One region of the Pseudomonas sp. LBUM1646 genome, then DNA from elsewhere that is predicted to be linked to it. Evidence: predicted binding sites of a transcription regulator. Region 1 holds the regulator's gene; the other holds the start of a gene.
The links. Region 1 encodes FliA, which starts transcription of late flagellar genes. Its sites were predicted from a motif close to CTAAAGTTTNNNNNNNNNNNGCCGNTAA; they were not measured.
Positions count from the first base shown of each region.

Region 2: a site for FliA is predicted at 3,401-3,428, ahead of ACA071_RS14875 (methyl-accepting chemotaxis protein). Genes of this name have one in related genera too.

Region 1 covers NZ_CP166810.1:1,850,102-1,855,973, reverse strand. Annotated here, with positions in the region: gene ACA071_RS08240 (chemotaxis protein CheA) at 1-1,784, opposite strand, end outside; gene ACA071_RS08235 (protein phosphatase CheZ) at 1,838-2,626, opposite strand; gene ACA071_RS08230 (chemotaxis response regulator CheY) at 2,649-3,020, opposite strand; gene fliA (RNA polymerase sigma factor FliA) at 3,189-3,929, opposite strand; gene fleN (flagellar synthesis regulator FleN) at 3,926-4,756, opposite strand; gene flhF (flagellar biosynthesis GTPase FlhF) at 4,873-5,872, opposite strand, start outside.
Region 2 covers NZ_CP166810.1:3,207,099-3,212,970, forward strand. Annotated here, with positions in the region: gene ACA071_RS14865 (AAA family ATPase) at 331-855, opposite strand; gene pnuC (nicotinamide riboside transporter PnuC) at 852-1,415, opposite strand; gene ACA071_RS14875 (methyl-accepting chemotaxis protein) at 1,639-3,273, opposite strand; gene ACA071_RS14880 (undecaprenyl-diphosphate phosphatase) at 3,565-4,395, shown strand; gene ACA071_RS14885 (DUF1294 domain-containing protein) at 4,392-4,820, shown strand; gene ACA071_RS14890 (MmcQ/YjbR family DNA-binding protein) at 4,970-5,332, opposite strand; gene ACA071_RS14895 (LysR substrate-binding domain-containing protein) at 5,329-5,872, opposite strand, start outside.

The sequences.
Region 1 (5,872 bases):
ACGATCTTCGAGCCTTTGCCCTTGGTCGAGTAGATATTGATGGTGCCGTTGAGCTGGGCGATCTTGGTTTTCACCACGTCCATGCCCACGCCACGACCCGACACGTCGGAGATCTCGGTTTTGGTCGAGAAACCCGGCGCGAAGATCAGGTTGAAACAGTCCGACTCGCTGAGACGGTCCGCTGCATCCTTGTCCATCAAGCCTTTCTTCACAGCAATGCCGCGCAGAACATCAGCGTCCATGCCCTTGCCGTCATCGGAGATGGACAGCAGGATGTGGTCGCCTTCCTGTTCGGCAGACAGAATCACCTTGCCGCTGCGAGGCTTGCCCATCGCTTCGCGTTCGGCCGGCTCTTCGATACCGTGGTCGACCGAGTTGCGCACCAAGTGGACCAGCGGGTCGGCCAGGGCCTCGACGAGGTTCTTGTCGAGGTCGGTTTCTTCGCCGACCAGTTCCAGGTTGATCTCTTTCTTGAGCTGGCGAGCCAGGTCGCGAACCAGACGCGGGAAGCGCCCGAAGACCTTCTTGATCGGTTGCATCCGGGTCTTCATGACCGCGGTTTGCAGGTCAGCCGTGACCACGTCGAGGTTCGACACAGCCTTGGACATGGCTTCGTCGCCGCTGTTAAGGCCCAGACGGACCAAGCGGTTACGCACCAGTACCAGTTCGCCAACCATGTTCATGATTTCGTCGAGACGCGCGGTATCAACCCGCACGGTGGTCTCGGCTTCGCTGGCCGGTTTTTCCGGTGGCGGCGCGGACGGTGCGGCGCGAGCAGGAGCCGCTGCCGGTTTTGGCGCTTCGGCTTTAGGCTCAGGCGCTTTGGCGACTGGCTTCGGTGCAGCAGCGGGCGCCTTGGCAGCAGGAGCAGTCACGACTGCGCCAGTGCCAACCTCGGTGAACTTGCCTTTACCGTGCAATTCGTCGAGCAGCGATTCGAACTCGTGATCGGAGATCAGATCGCCGCCGGCCGCTTTAGCGGTTGGCGCAGCCGGAACCGGCGCCGAAGCAATCGCGGTTTCCAGCGCATCGACAGCAAAGTTGCCCTTGCCGTGCAGTTGATCGAGCAGTGCTTCGAATTCGTCGTCGGTGATGTCCGAGCTGTCGCCGGCCGCTTTCGGGGCCTTCGCAGCTGGAGCTGCTACGGCATCCACCGCGAACTGACCTTTACCGTGCAACTGATCGAGCAACGACTCGAACTCGGCGTCAGTGATTTCGTCGCTGGCCGCAGCATTGCTGCTCGGCACTGGCGCAGCGGCGGGAGCTTCGGCCTGGGCCTTGACGGCGTTCAGCGAGTCCAGCAGTTGTTCGAATTCATTATCGGTGATGTCGCCCGACTCGCTTTCAGCGGCCGGTTCTTCCACCACGTCGGCAACCGGAGCTGCATCGGCAGTTTGCGGCTCGGCCAGACGGGCCAAGGCCTCAAGCAATTCTGGAGTGGCAGCCGTAATCGGGCTGCGTTCGCGGACTTCGGTGAACATGCCGTTCACCGCATCCAGCGCTTCGAGAACTACGTCCATCAGTTCCGAGTCGACGCGTCGTTCACCCTTGCGCAGGATGTCGAACACGTTCTCGGCGATGTGACAGCATTCCACCAGCTCATTGAGCTGGAGGAAGCCGGCGCCCCCTTTTACAGTGTGAAAACCGCGAAAAATTGCATTGAGCAAGTCCGCATCATCCGGTCGGCTTTCCAGCTCGACCAGCTGCTCGGACAGTTGCTCTAGAATCTCGCCGGCCTCAACCAGGAAATCCTGAAGGATCTCTTCATCGGCGCCGAAGCTCATTAAGGGGGTGCTCCTGAGGTCTAAAAACCTAAAAAACCTAAAATGCTAAAACTCTAAAATCCTAGGCTGGATAACAAATCGTCCACATCGTCCTGACCGGACACAACGTCTTCTCTTTTATCGGCATGAATCTGCGGACCTTCACCCTGAGAGAGATGTTTTTGCGGATCTTTTTCAGCCAGCATCGCTTCACGGTCATGCTCGATACCCGCAAAGCGGTCTACCTGGCTGGCCATGAGCACGAGCTTGAGCAGGTTGCTTTCAACTTCGGTGACCAATTGGGTCACGCGCTTGATCACCTGACCGGTGAGGTCCTGGTAATCCTGAGCCAGCAGAATGTCGTTCAGGTTGCTCGACACCGTGCGATTGTCTTCGCTGCTGCGTGTCAGAAATCCGTCGACCCGCCGCGCCAGCTCGCGGAACTCTTCAGCCCCGACTTCGCGACGCATGAACCGTCCCCAGTCGGTGCTCAACGCCTGGGCTTCATTGCTCAGGCCATTGACCAGCGGCGTGGCGTTTTCCACCAGGTCCATGGTGCGGTTGGCAGCGGCCTCGGTCAGCTTGACCACATAACCCAGACGCTCGGTGGCATCCGTGATCTGCGAGACTTCCTCGGCTTGCGGCATGTTCGGGTCAATCTGGAAATTGACGATCGCGCTATGCAGTTCGCGAGTGAGCTTGCCCACTTCCTGGTACAGGCCGCGGTCACGGGTCTGGTTGAGCTCATGGATCAGTTGCACAGCGTCGCCGAACCTGCCTTTTTCAAGGCTTTCGACCAGTTCGACCGCGTGTTTTTTCAGGGTCGATTCAAAATCGCCCTGTGAAGATTCGTTATGCTCCATAGCTCCCCCGTGGCGCAGTTGCTCAACCGATGCGTTCGAAAATTTTCTCGATTTTGTCTTTCAACGCCTGGGCCGTGAAGGGTTTGACCACATAACCGTTAACACCGGCCTGGGCCGCTTCGATGATCTGTTCGCGCTTGGCTTCCGCGGTCACCATCAGCACGGGCAGGCTCTTGAGCTTCTCATCGGCGCGCACGTGGCGCAGCAGGTCGATGCCGGTCATGCCGGGCATGTTCCAGTCTGTTACCAGAAAGTCGATGCTGCCGCTGTTGAGAACCGGAATGGCAGTGGTGCCATCGTCAGCCTCGACCGTGTTGGTGAACCCAAGGTCACGCAACAGGTTTTTAATGATCCGCCGCATCGTTGAGAAGTCATCAACGATGAGGATTTTCATGTTCTTGTCCAATTCGACCTCCAAGCAGTCTTAAACGCGCCCAGCACCTGGACGCGCCATTTCAATCAATCCGGCAAAGCACTCAAATGACTGTCTGGAGCACAACAAATCGAGACCGCTGCAGTTCAACACCACACCAGCCTCGTTCGCAGTGTCCCCACACTGCCTTCAGCGCGCTCGCCACTCCCCCAAACGCCCCCGCAAACGGGCCGCGCACTGGCTGTGTAACTGGCTGACACGCGATTCGCTGACACCCAGGACCTCACCGATTTCCTTGAGGTTCAGCTCTTCGTCGTAGTACAGCGCCAACACCAGTCGCTCACGCTCCGGCAAATTGGCAATCGCGTCCGCCAGCGCAGTCTGGAAGCGTTCATCTTCCAGATCGCGTGACGGCTCCAGATGAGCACTGGCGCCATCCTCGTGCAGCCCTTCGTGTTCGCCGTCCTGCAACAGGTCGTCGAAACTGAACAGGCGGCTGCCCAAGGTATCGTTCAAAATCCCGTAATAATCGTCGAGACTCAATTGGAGTTCGGCCGCAACTTCGTGATCTTTAGCATCACGGCCGGTTTTAGCTTCAATCGAGCGAATTGCGTCGCTAACCATACGGGTATTGCGGTGGACCGAACGTGGTGCCCAGTCCCCCTTGCGTACTTCATCGAGCATCGCGCCACGGATTCGAATGCCCGCGTACGTTTCGAAACTCGCGCCTTTGCTGGCGTCGTATTTGGTCGACACTTCAAGCAGGCCAATCATCCCGGCCTGGATCAGGTCTTCCACCTGGACACTGGCCGGCAGACGCGCCAGCAAGTGATAAGCAATGCGTTTGACCAGTGGCGCGTAACGCTCGATCAGCTCGTATTGCGCATCACGTGCCGACTTCTTGTAGAGGTTGTAGCCACTGGCTGTCATAGGACGGGTCCTGCGGTCTGTTGCACGAGGCGCTCGACGAAAAACTCCAGATGCCCACGCGGGTTGGCCGGTAGCGGCCACGTGTCGACTTTCTGTGCAATCGCCTTGAACGCCAGGGCGCACTTGGAGCGCGGAAAGGCTTCGTAGACGGCGCGTTGTTTCTGCACGGCCTTGCGCACACTTTCGTCGTAAGGCACGGCGCCGACGTATTGTAAGGCGACGTCGAGGAAGCGGTCCGTGACCTTGGTCAACTTGGCGAACAGGTTGCGACCTTCTTGCGGGCTCTGGGCCATGTTGGCCAGGACGCGGAAGCGGTTCATGCCGTAATCGCGGTTCAGCAGTTTGATCAGGGCGTAGGCGTCGGTGATGGAGGTCGGCTCGTCGCAGACCACCAGCAACACTTCCTGGGCGGCGCGGACAAAACTGACTACCGAGTCACCAATACCCGCAGCGGTGTCGATCACCAATACGTCGAGGTTATCGCCGATATCGCTGAAGGCCTGGATCAGGCCGGCATGCTGGGCAGGGCTCAGATGAACCATGCTCTGGGTGCCGGACGCGGCCGGGACGATGCGGATACCGCCCGGGCCCTGCAACAGAACGTCGCGCAGCTCGCAGCGGCCTTCGATCACGTCGGCCAGGGTACGTTTGGGCGTCAGTCCCAGCAGAACGTCGACGTTCGCCAGACCCAGATCGGCGTCCAGCAGCATGACGCGCCGGCCAAGCTCTGCTAGAGCCAGGGACAAGTTCACTGACACGTTAGTCTTCCCGACGCCACCTTTGCCGCCGGTCACCGCGATCACCTGTACGGGATGCATGCTGCCCATGTTATTTCTTTACCTTGTCTTGCATAGACGGAGGCCACATTACTGGCTGCGCGTTCATTAACTGAACAATGCATGGCAGACCATCGATGTAGGTACAAAAACTGTTCATTAGTACCTCAGCCAACCTGCTTGGTCGGGCTGTGGTAAATATCAGCGAACATGTCAGCCATGGCTTCTTCGCTGGGTTCTTCCTGCATTTGCACGCTGACCGCGCGACTGACCAACTGGTGACGCCGCGGCAGATGCAGATCATCTGGAATACGCGGGCCATCGGTGAGGTAAGCCACCGGCAATTCATGACTGATGGCCAGGCTCAACACCTCGCCCAGACTCGCCGTTTCATCCAGTTTAGTCAGGATGCAGCCGGCCAGCCCACACCGCTTGTAACTGTGATAAGCAGCGGTTAGAACCTGTTTCTGGCTGGTGGTTGCCAGGACCAGATAATTTTTCGATTTGATGCCGCGACCGGCCAGGCTTTCGAGCTGCATGCGCAGGGCCGGATCGCTGGCTTGCAGGCCCGCGGTATCGATCAGCACCACGCGTTTGCGCAGCAATGGCTCCAGCGCCTGCACCAGGGACTGGCCCGGATCGACGTGGGTCACCGACACATTGAGAATGCGGCCCAACGTCTTGAGTTGTTCCTGGGCGCCGATGCGGTAGCTGTCCATGCTCACCAGCGCGATGTTTTGCGCGCCGTACTTGAGCACGTAACGGGCCGCGAGCTTGGCCAGGGTGGTGGTCTTGCCCATGCCGGCAGGGCCGACCATGGCAATCACGCCGCCCTCTTCCAGTGGCTCGACTTCCGGTGTGGAGATCATCCGCGCCAGGTGCGCCAGCAACATGCGCCAGGCCTGACGAGGCTCTTCAATATCGGTAATCAGTGCCAGCAGATCGCGCGACAACGGGCCGGACAAGCCGATGCGTTGCAGGCGACGCCACAGGTTCGCCTGGGCCGGACGGCTGCCTTGCAGCTGATTCCAGGCCAGGGAGCCGAGTTGCACTTCCATCAGTTCGCGCAGGCTGTTGAGCTCGAAGCGCATCGAATCGAAAGCCCGCGGGTCAACACCACCGGCGGCTGGCGCAGGGGCCGGCGCAGCACGGCGTGGCTGTTCGTAA
Region 2 (5,872 bases), 1.4 Mb from region 1:
CGGCAATTCCTTCTGTGATGAAACGCCGGCCCTTATCAGCGTTGCGAGGAAGAGAGCAGAAGGTGTGCCGCTTTTTGTTTTTCTTTTAAAAACAGTGAGTTGACTTTAATTTTCGAGACAGTCAAAAAAATTCTGTAACGCCGCTGAGACAGAGCCACGCAAGTACGCCGTCAATGCGGGCGGCCTTGCTCGCTAGAGCGCTGAAAAGCAGGTTGTATCAGCGGCTTAACATTTTCGTTCTGAAGTGCACGGACCGCTTTAGCTCGCGGTTGTGCTCAGGAGGGGGTGTTTCAGGAATGGACACTTGCGGCAGGGCGGTCGCCCCCCCTGTCAGGCCTCGAGCAAGCGTGTCACAACCTCGAATGCCGCGTCCTTGCGTTGTTGCCAGTCACCTTGCAGTACCTGATATGGCTGGCGGTGCAGCTCAAGCCATTCGTGGCTGGCCTGGAAAAAAGCTTGGCGTTCTGCCAGTTGCGGTTGGCAACGCTGCCCGTCGTCATGCCAGGCTACGGTTTCAGGGCTCAGCAGCAAATGCAGGTCGTACTGCCGTGCCAGCAATGCTTGCTCGATCCAAGTCGGGCAAGCACCAAACAACGTGCGACTCCAAAGGATATTGCTCAAGAGGTGCGTATCGAGAATCAACAATGACGGTAGTTTGGCCCGTGCTTCATCTTCCCAGGCCAACTGGCCAAGAGCGATGCAAGTAATGTCATCGTAACGGGTCTCGCGGGCTTCGCTGTCGATAAAATGCCGAACGTACTCACCGACCAACAGGCCGCCAAAATGGGCCTGAATTTCACTCGAAAGCCAGCTTTTGCCGCTGGATTCCGGGCCTGTCAGCACCAACACTTTCATGTGTGCAACGCCGGATCAGCGCGCCATTCGCGCCAGCCTTGCACGGCGATCAGGGCGAACAAGCCGTAGAGAGTGGCGGTCAGGTACAGGCCTTTATAGATGAACAGGCTGACAAAGATCACATCGAGGACGATCCACAGCGGCCAGCATTGCACGCGTTTTTGCGCCATCCATAACTGCGCCACCAGGCTGAAACCGGTCAACGCAGCGTCGAGCCAGGGTTGCGCGGCATCGGTCCAATGGGCCATGGCAGCGCCCAGCAGCAAACTGCCGATGGCGCCCACAGCCAGCCCGAGCATGATCGAGCGGGCACCCAGTGCACTCACTTGCCGGCCGTCATGGGCAGCGCCGGCCCGGGTCCACTGCCACCAGCCATAGAGTTGCAGCGCGGCGTAGATCACCTGCAGCAACATGTCCGAATACAGCTTCACCTCGAAGAAGATCCAGCTGTAAAGCAGCACCATCACCAGTCCGATCGGCCAGCACCAGGGGTTCTGTTTGACCGTCAGCCAGACGGCGATCACGCCGAGGGCGGCAGCAAACAGTTCAAGCCCGGACATGGGGGTTCCTTGGGGAAGTCGAAGAGGGAGGCGATTGTAGCCGCAGGACCGACCAGCGCAAACCCACGTAGCAGCTGTCGAGCAGCGCGAGGCAGCGTTCGGCGGCGAAGCCGTCGTAAACCCTGCAATCGCGGTGCGCCTGAAACACCGCGGTGGCTGATTTTGCGACGGCTGCGCCGCCGAACGCTGCCTCGCGGTGCTCGACAGCTGCTACAGAGATCCGTTACACGCGGAATTGCTTCAGCAACCCATTCAACTGTTCACTCAATTCCTTGAGGTGAACGCTGGCCAAACTCGACTGCTCGGCCGCCAGTGCCGTGCTGTGGGACAACCCGGCTGCCTGAGTGACGTTCTGGTTGATGTCTTCCACTACGTGAGCCTGTTGCAGGGTGGCGCTGGCGATCGAGGCGTTCAGCCCGTTGAGGTTGCGCAAGGCCTGGCCGATGGCGCTCAGGCTCGCACCGGCCAGCCCGGCTTGCTCGATGGTCAGTTGCGACGCGCGGCTGCTGTCACTGATCACCTTGACCGCTGCTTCGGAGTGGTTTTGCAGGCGTTCGATCATCGCCTGGATTTCCGCCGTGGACTTCTGCGTGCGCTGAGCCAGCAGGCGAACTTCATCGGCCACCACTGCAAACCCGCGCCCTTGCTCGCCGGCCCGGGCCGCTTCGATGGCCGCGTTGAGCGCCAGCAGGTTGGTTTGCTCGGCAATCGAGCGAATCACTTCCAGCACGCTGCCGATCTGGGTACTTTCGGCGGCCAGGGTGCGAATCACTTCGACCGCTTGATCAATCGTGCCCGAGAGCTTGTCGATCTGCTGCAAGCTGCCATCGATGTTGACCTGGCCTTGCTGCGCCTGGGACTCGGCGTCACGCATTTCGCTGGCCGCGTGCTCGGCGTTCTTGGCCACATCCTGCACGCCGTAGGTCACTTCGTTGATCGCGGTCGCCACCAGTTCCATTTGCTGGGACTGTTGCTGGCTGCGTTGCTGGGCCTGCGCGGCGTCATTGCCCAGGTCGCTGGACGACTGGCCCAGGGCGCTGGCCGACACCTGCAACTGGCTGATCACCAGGCGCAGCTTGGCGGTGAAGCCATTGAAGTGGTGCGCCAATTGCGTGACTTCGTCCTGGCCATGGGTGTCGAGGCTGCGGGTCAGGTCACTTTCGCCGCTGGCAATGTTGGCCATGGCGTTCACGGTCTCCTGCAACGGTCGCACGATGCTGCGGGCAATCATGATCACCAGCAACGCCATAATCAGCGCAATCGCCAGACCGATGAACGAGGCTTTCCAGACTTGGCCGTAGAACTCGGCCTGCATGTCATCGATGTACACCCCGGAACCGATAATCCAGCCCCAAGGCTCGAACAGTTTGACGTAGGAGGTTTTTTCCACCGGCGCATTGGCGCCCGGTTTCGGCCAACGGTAATCGACCATGCCGGCGCCCTTGGCCTTGGCGATGATGACCATCTCGTTGAACAGCGCAAAGCCGTCCGGGTCGCGGATCGCCGACAGGTTCTGGCCTTCGAGTTTCGGGTTGGCCGGGTGCATGATCATCACCGGCGTCAGGTCGTTGATCCAGAAATAATCGTTCTGGTCATAGCGCAGGCCGCGAACTACGGTCAGTGCCTGTTTCTGCGCTGCTTCGCGGGTGAGGGTGCCGGCGGTTTCCAGGTCGTGGTAGTAGTTCAGGATGCCACTGGCGGTCTGCACTACGTGCTGGGTTTTTTGCGCCTTGGCGTGGTACAGGTCGTCGTGAATCTGTTTGAGCATCAGCATGCCCAACGTCAATAACATCACGATGGCCACGATCAAGATGAGCCACAAGCGTCGGCTGATCGACACACTGCGTAAGCTGTTCATAACGCTGTCACTCCAGATTCTTTTTCTTGTAATAAACGATCGCCAGCATCCAACCACACTTTGCTGATCGGGCATATCCGACCCAAGTCCAATTACACGGCGGTGTAAACGGGGCTTGTCTGATAGGATTTCGGCCTCGCACAGAAAAACCTGAATCCAAGTTGATTTTTCACGGGATTTTTACGGTTTTGTAGAGATCCTGTGCGCGCGCAACTTCAGCTACGCTGAGCGCAGTGAACGTATTAAAAATATTAATGGGGCATGCCTTAGCGCAATGCCTTTGGGGGATTGATGGATCTTTGGACGGCCTTTCAGGCACTGATACTAGGAGTTGTAGAAGGGCTGACGGAGTTTTTGCCCATTTCGAGTACCGGACACCAGATTATCGTCGCGGATTTGCTCAACTTCGGTGGTGAACGGGCGATTGCATTCAACATCATTATCCAGTTGGGGGCGATTCTTGCGGTGGTCTGGGAGTTCCGCCGCAAAATCCTCGACGTGGTCGTCGGCTTGCCGACTCAGCCAAGCGCACGGCGCTTTACCGCGAACCTGCTGATTGCCTTCATGCCGGCCGTGGTGCTGGGGGTGATATTTTCCGATTTGATTCACCACTACCTGTTCAACCCGATCACGGTGGCAGCGGCGCTGGTCGTCGGCGGGATTGTCATGTTGTGGGCCGAGAAGCGTCAGCATGAAGTACACGCTGAAACGGTCGACGACATCACGTGGCAAGACGCGCTGAAAGTCGGCTTCGCCCAGTGCCTGGCGATGATCCCGGGAACCTCGCGTTCTGGCTCGACAATCATCGGTGGCCTGCTGTTCGGGCTGTCGCGTAAAACCGCGACGGAGTTCTCGTTCTTCCTGGCGATGCCGACCATGGTCGCGGCGGCGGTGTATTCGGGGTTCAAGTACCGCCATCTGTTCGTGCCGGCCGACTTTCCAGTGTTCGCCATCGGCTTCGTCACCGCGTTTATCTTTGCGATGATCGCGGTCAAGGGGCTGCTCAAGTTCATTGCCACCCACAGCTATGCGGCGTTTGCCTGGTATCGCATTGCGTTTGGCCTGGTGATCCTGGCGACATGGCAGTTCGGTTGGGTCGATTGGGCTGCCGCCAAGCCATGAGTGATTCCAGCGAGCGGAACAACCCCGGGCGCCCGTCCGGGGGGCGAATCCAGCATCCACGCCTGAAACTGCTGGTATTCGCCGCCCTCTGCGCGCTGCCGCTGTATGGTTCGCTGACGTTGTGGCTGCGCGCGGTGTCAGTGATTCCGTTGGCGGCCTACGGGGTTGTCAGCGTGGTGGCGTTTTTCCTGTACTGGAGCGACAAGCGCAAGGCCCGCGCCGACACCTGGCGCACGCCGGAAAACGTCTTGCACGCGGTGGAACTGGCCGGCGGCTGGCCGGGCGCTTTGTTGGCCCAGCAAGTGTTTCGGCACAAGACCCGCAAAGTCTCGTTTCAGTTGGTGTTCTGGCTGATCGTGTTAATGCATCAAGTGTTCTGGATCGACCAGCTGTTCCTCGGCGCGAACCTGCTGGCCTTCTTCTAAAGAACACACACGTCTCCTGTAGCAGCTGTCGAGCACTGCGAGGCAGCGTTCGGCTGCGAAGCAGTCGTAAAATCTGCGCACGAGATTTTCCTGAAGCACCGCGTTGCCGAACGCTGCCTCGCGGTGCTCGACAGCTGCTACAGGTAGCGTTACGGCAGCATTAGTCCGGCCTGAGTGCGCTTGGGCAACTTGCTCACCACCAGTTGGTGGGAGCGTTGCAGCAGCGCTTTCAGTTCTTCGGCGCCCAGCGGGTAGGGCGTCTGCATGATGATCCATTGCGCCCGGGCCAGGTACGGCGCCGGGTGAATGCCCGGTCGGTCGCAATGACCGAGAAACAGGTCCTTGTCGACCTTGAACGCCAGGGACTCGCCCCGCAGGTTCTGCAACGCGAACATCTTGTTGCCGGCAATCGAAAACACCCGCACGCCACCCCATTTGTAATCCTCCCGCGCACCGGGCAGCCCCAGGCAAAACTGCGCGACATCGGCTTCGCTCATGCGTCCAGCCTTCATATCAATCGGTCCCCACAGGCATTGAATGATTCGATCAAATGGTCGAGCCAGGCGCGCACGGCCGGCATCACCCCGCGCCGATGAGGGTAGACCGCTTGCAACCAGCCGCCAGGCATCGACCAGTCGGGCAGCAGTTGGATCAAAGAGCCGTCCGCCAACTCCGACTCGCAATACATCATGGGCAGAACCGTAAAACCCTGCCCAGCGAGGGCACAGGCCCGGCGCACGATAAAGTCGTCGATGCCCAGCCGTGCCTCCAGCGCCAGGTCATAGCTTTTACCCTGTTGATCGAGCATGCGGAAATGCACCATGCGGTCGGGCTCCAGCGCCCCGAGCACCGGTAAACCCTTGAGGTCTTCCGGATGGTTGATTTCCCGGCCGTGCAGGAAGGCGGGACTGGCGACCATTAGTGTCTGCGCCTGACGCAGTCGTCGGGTGACCAGCAACGGATCTTCATCGCCAAGTTCGCGTACTCGCAGGGCGACATCGACTCCTTCTGTGACCAGATCGACCCGGCGGTTGACCAGCATCACCTCCAGC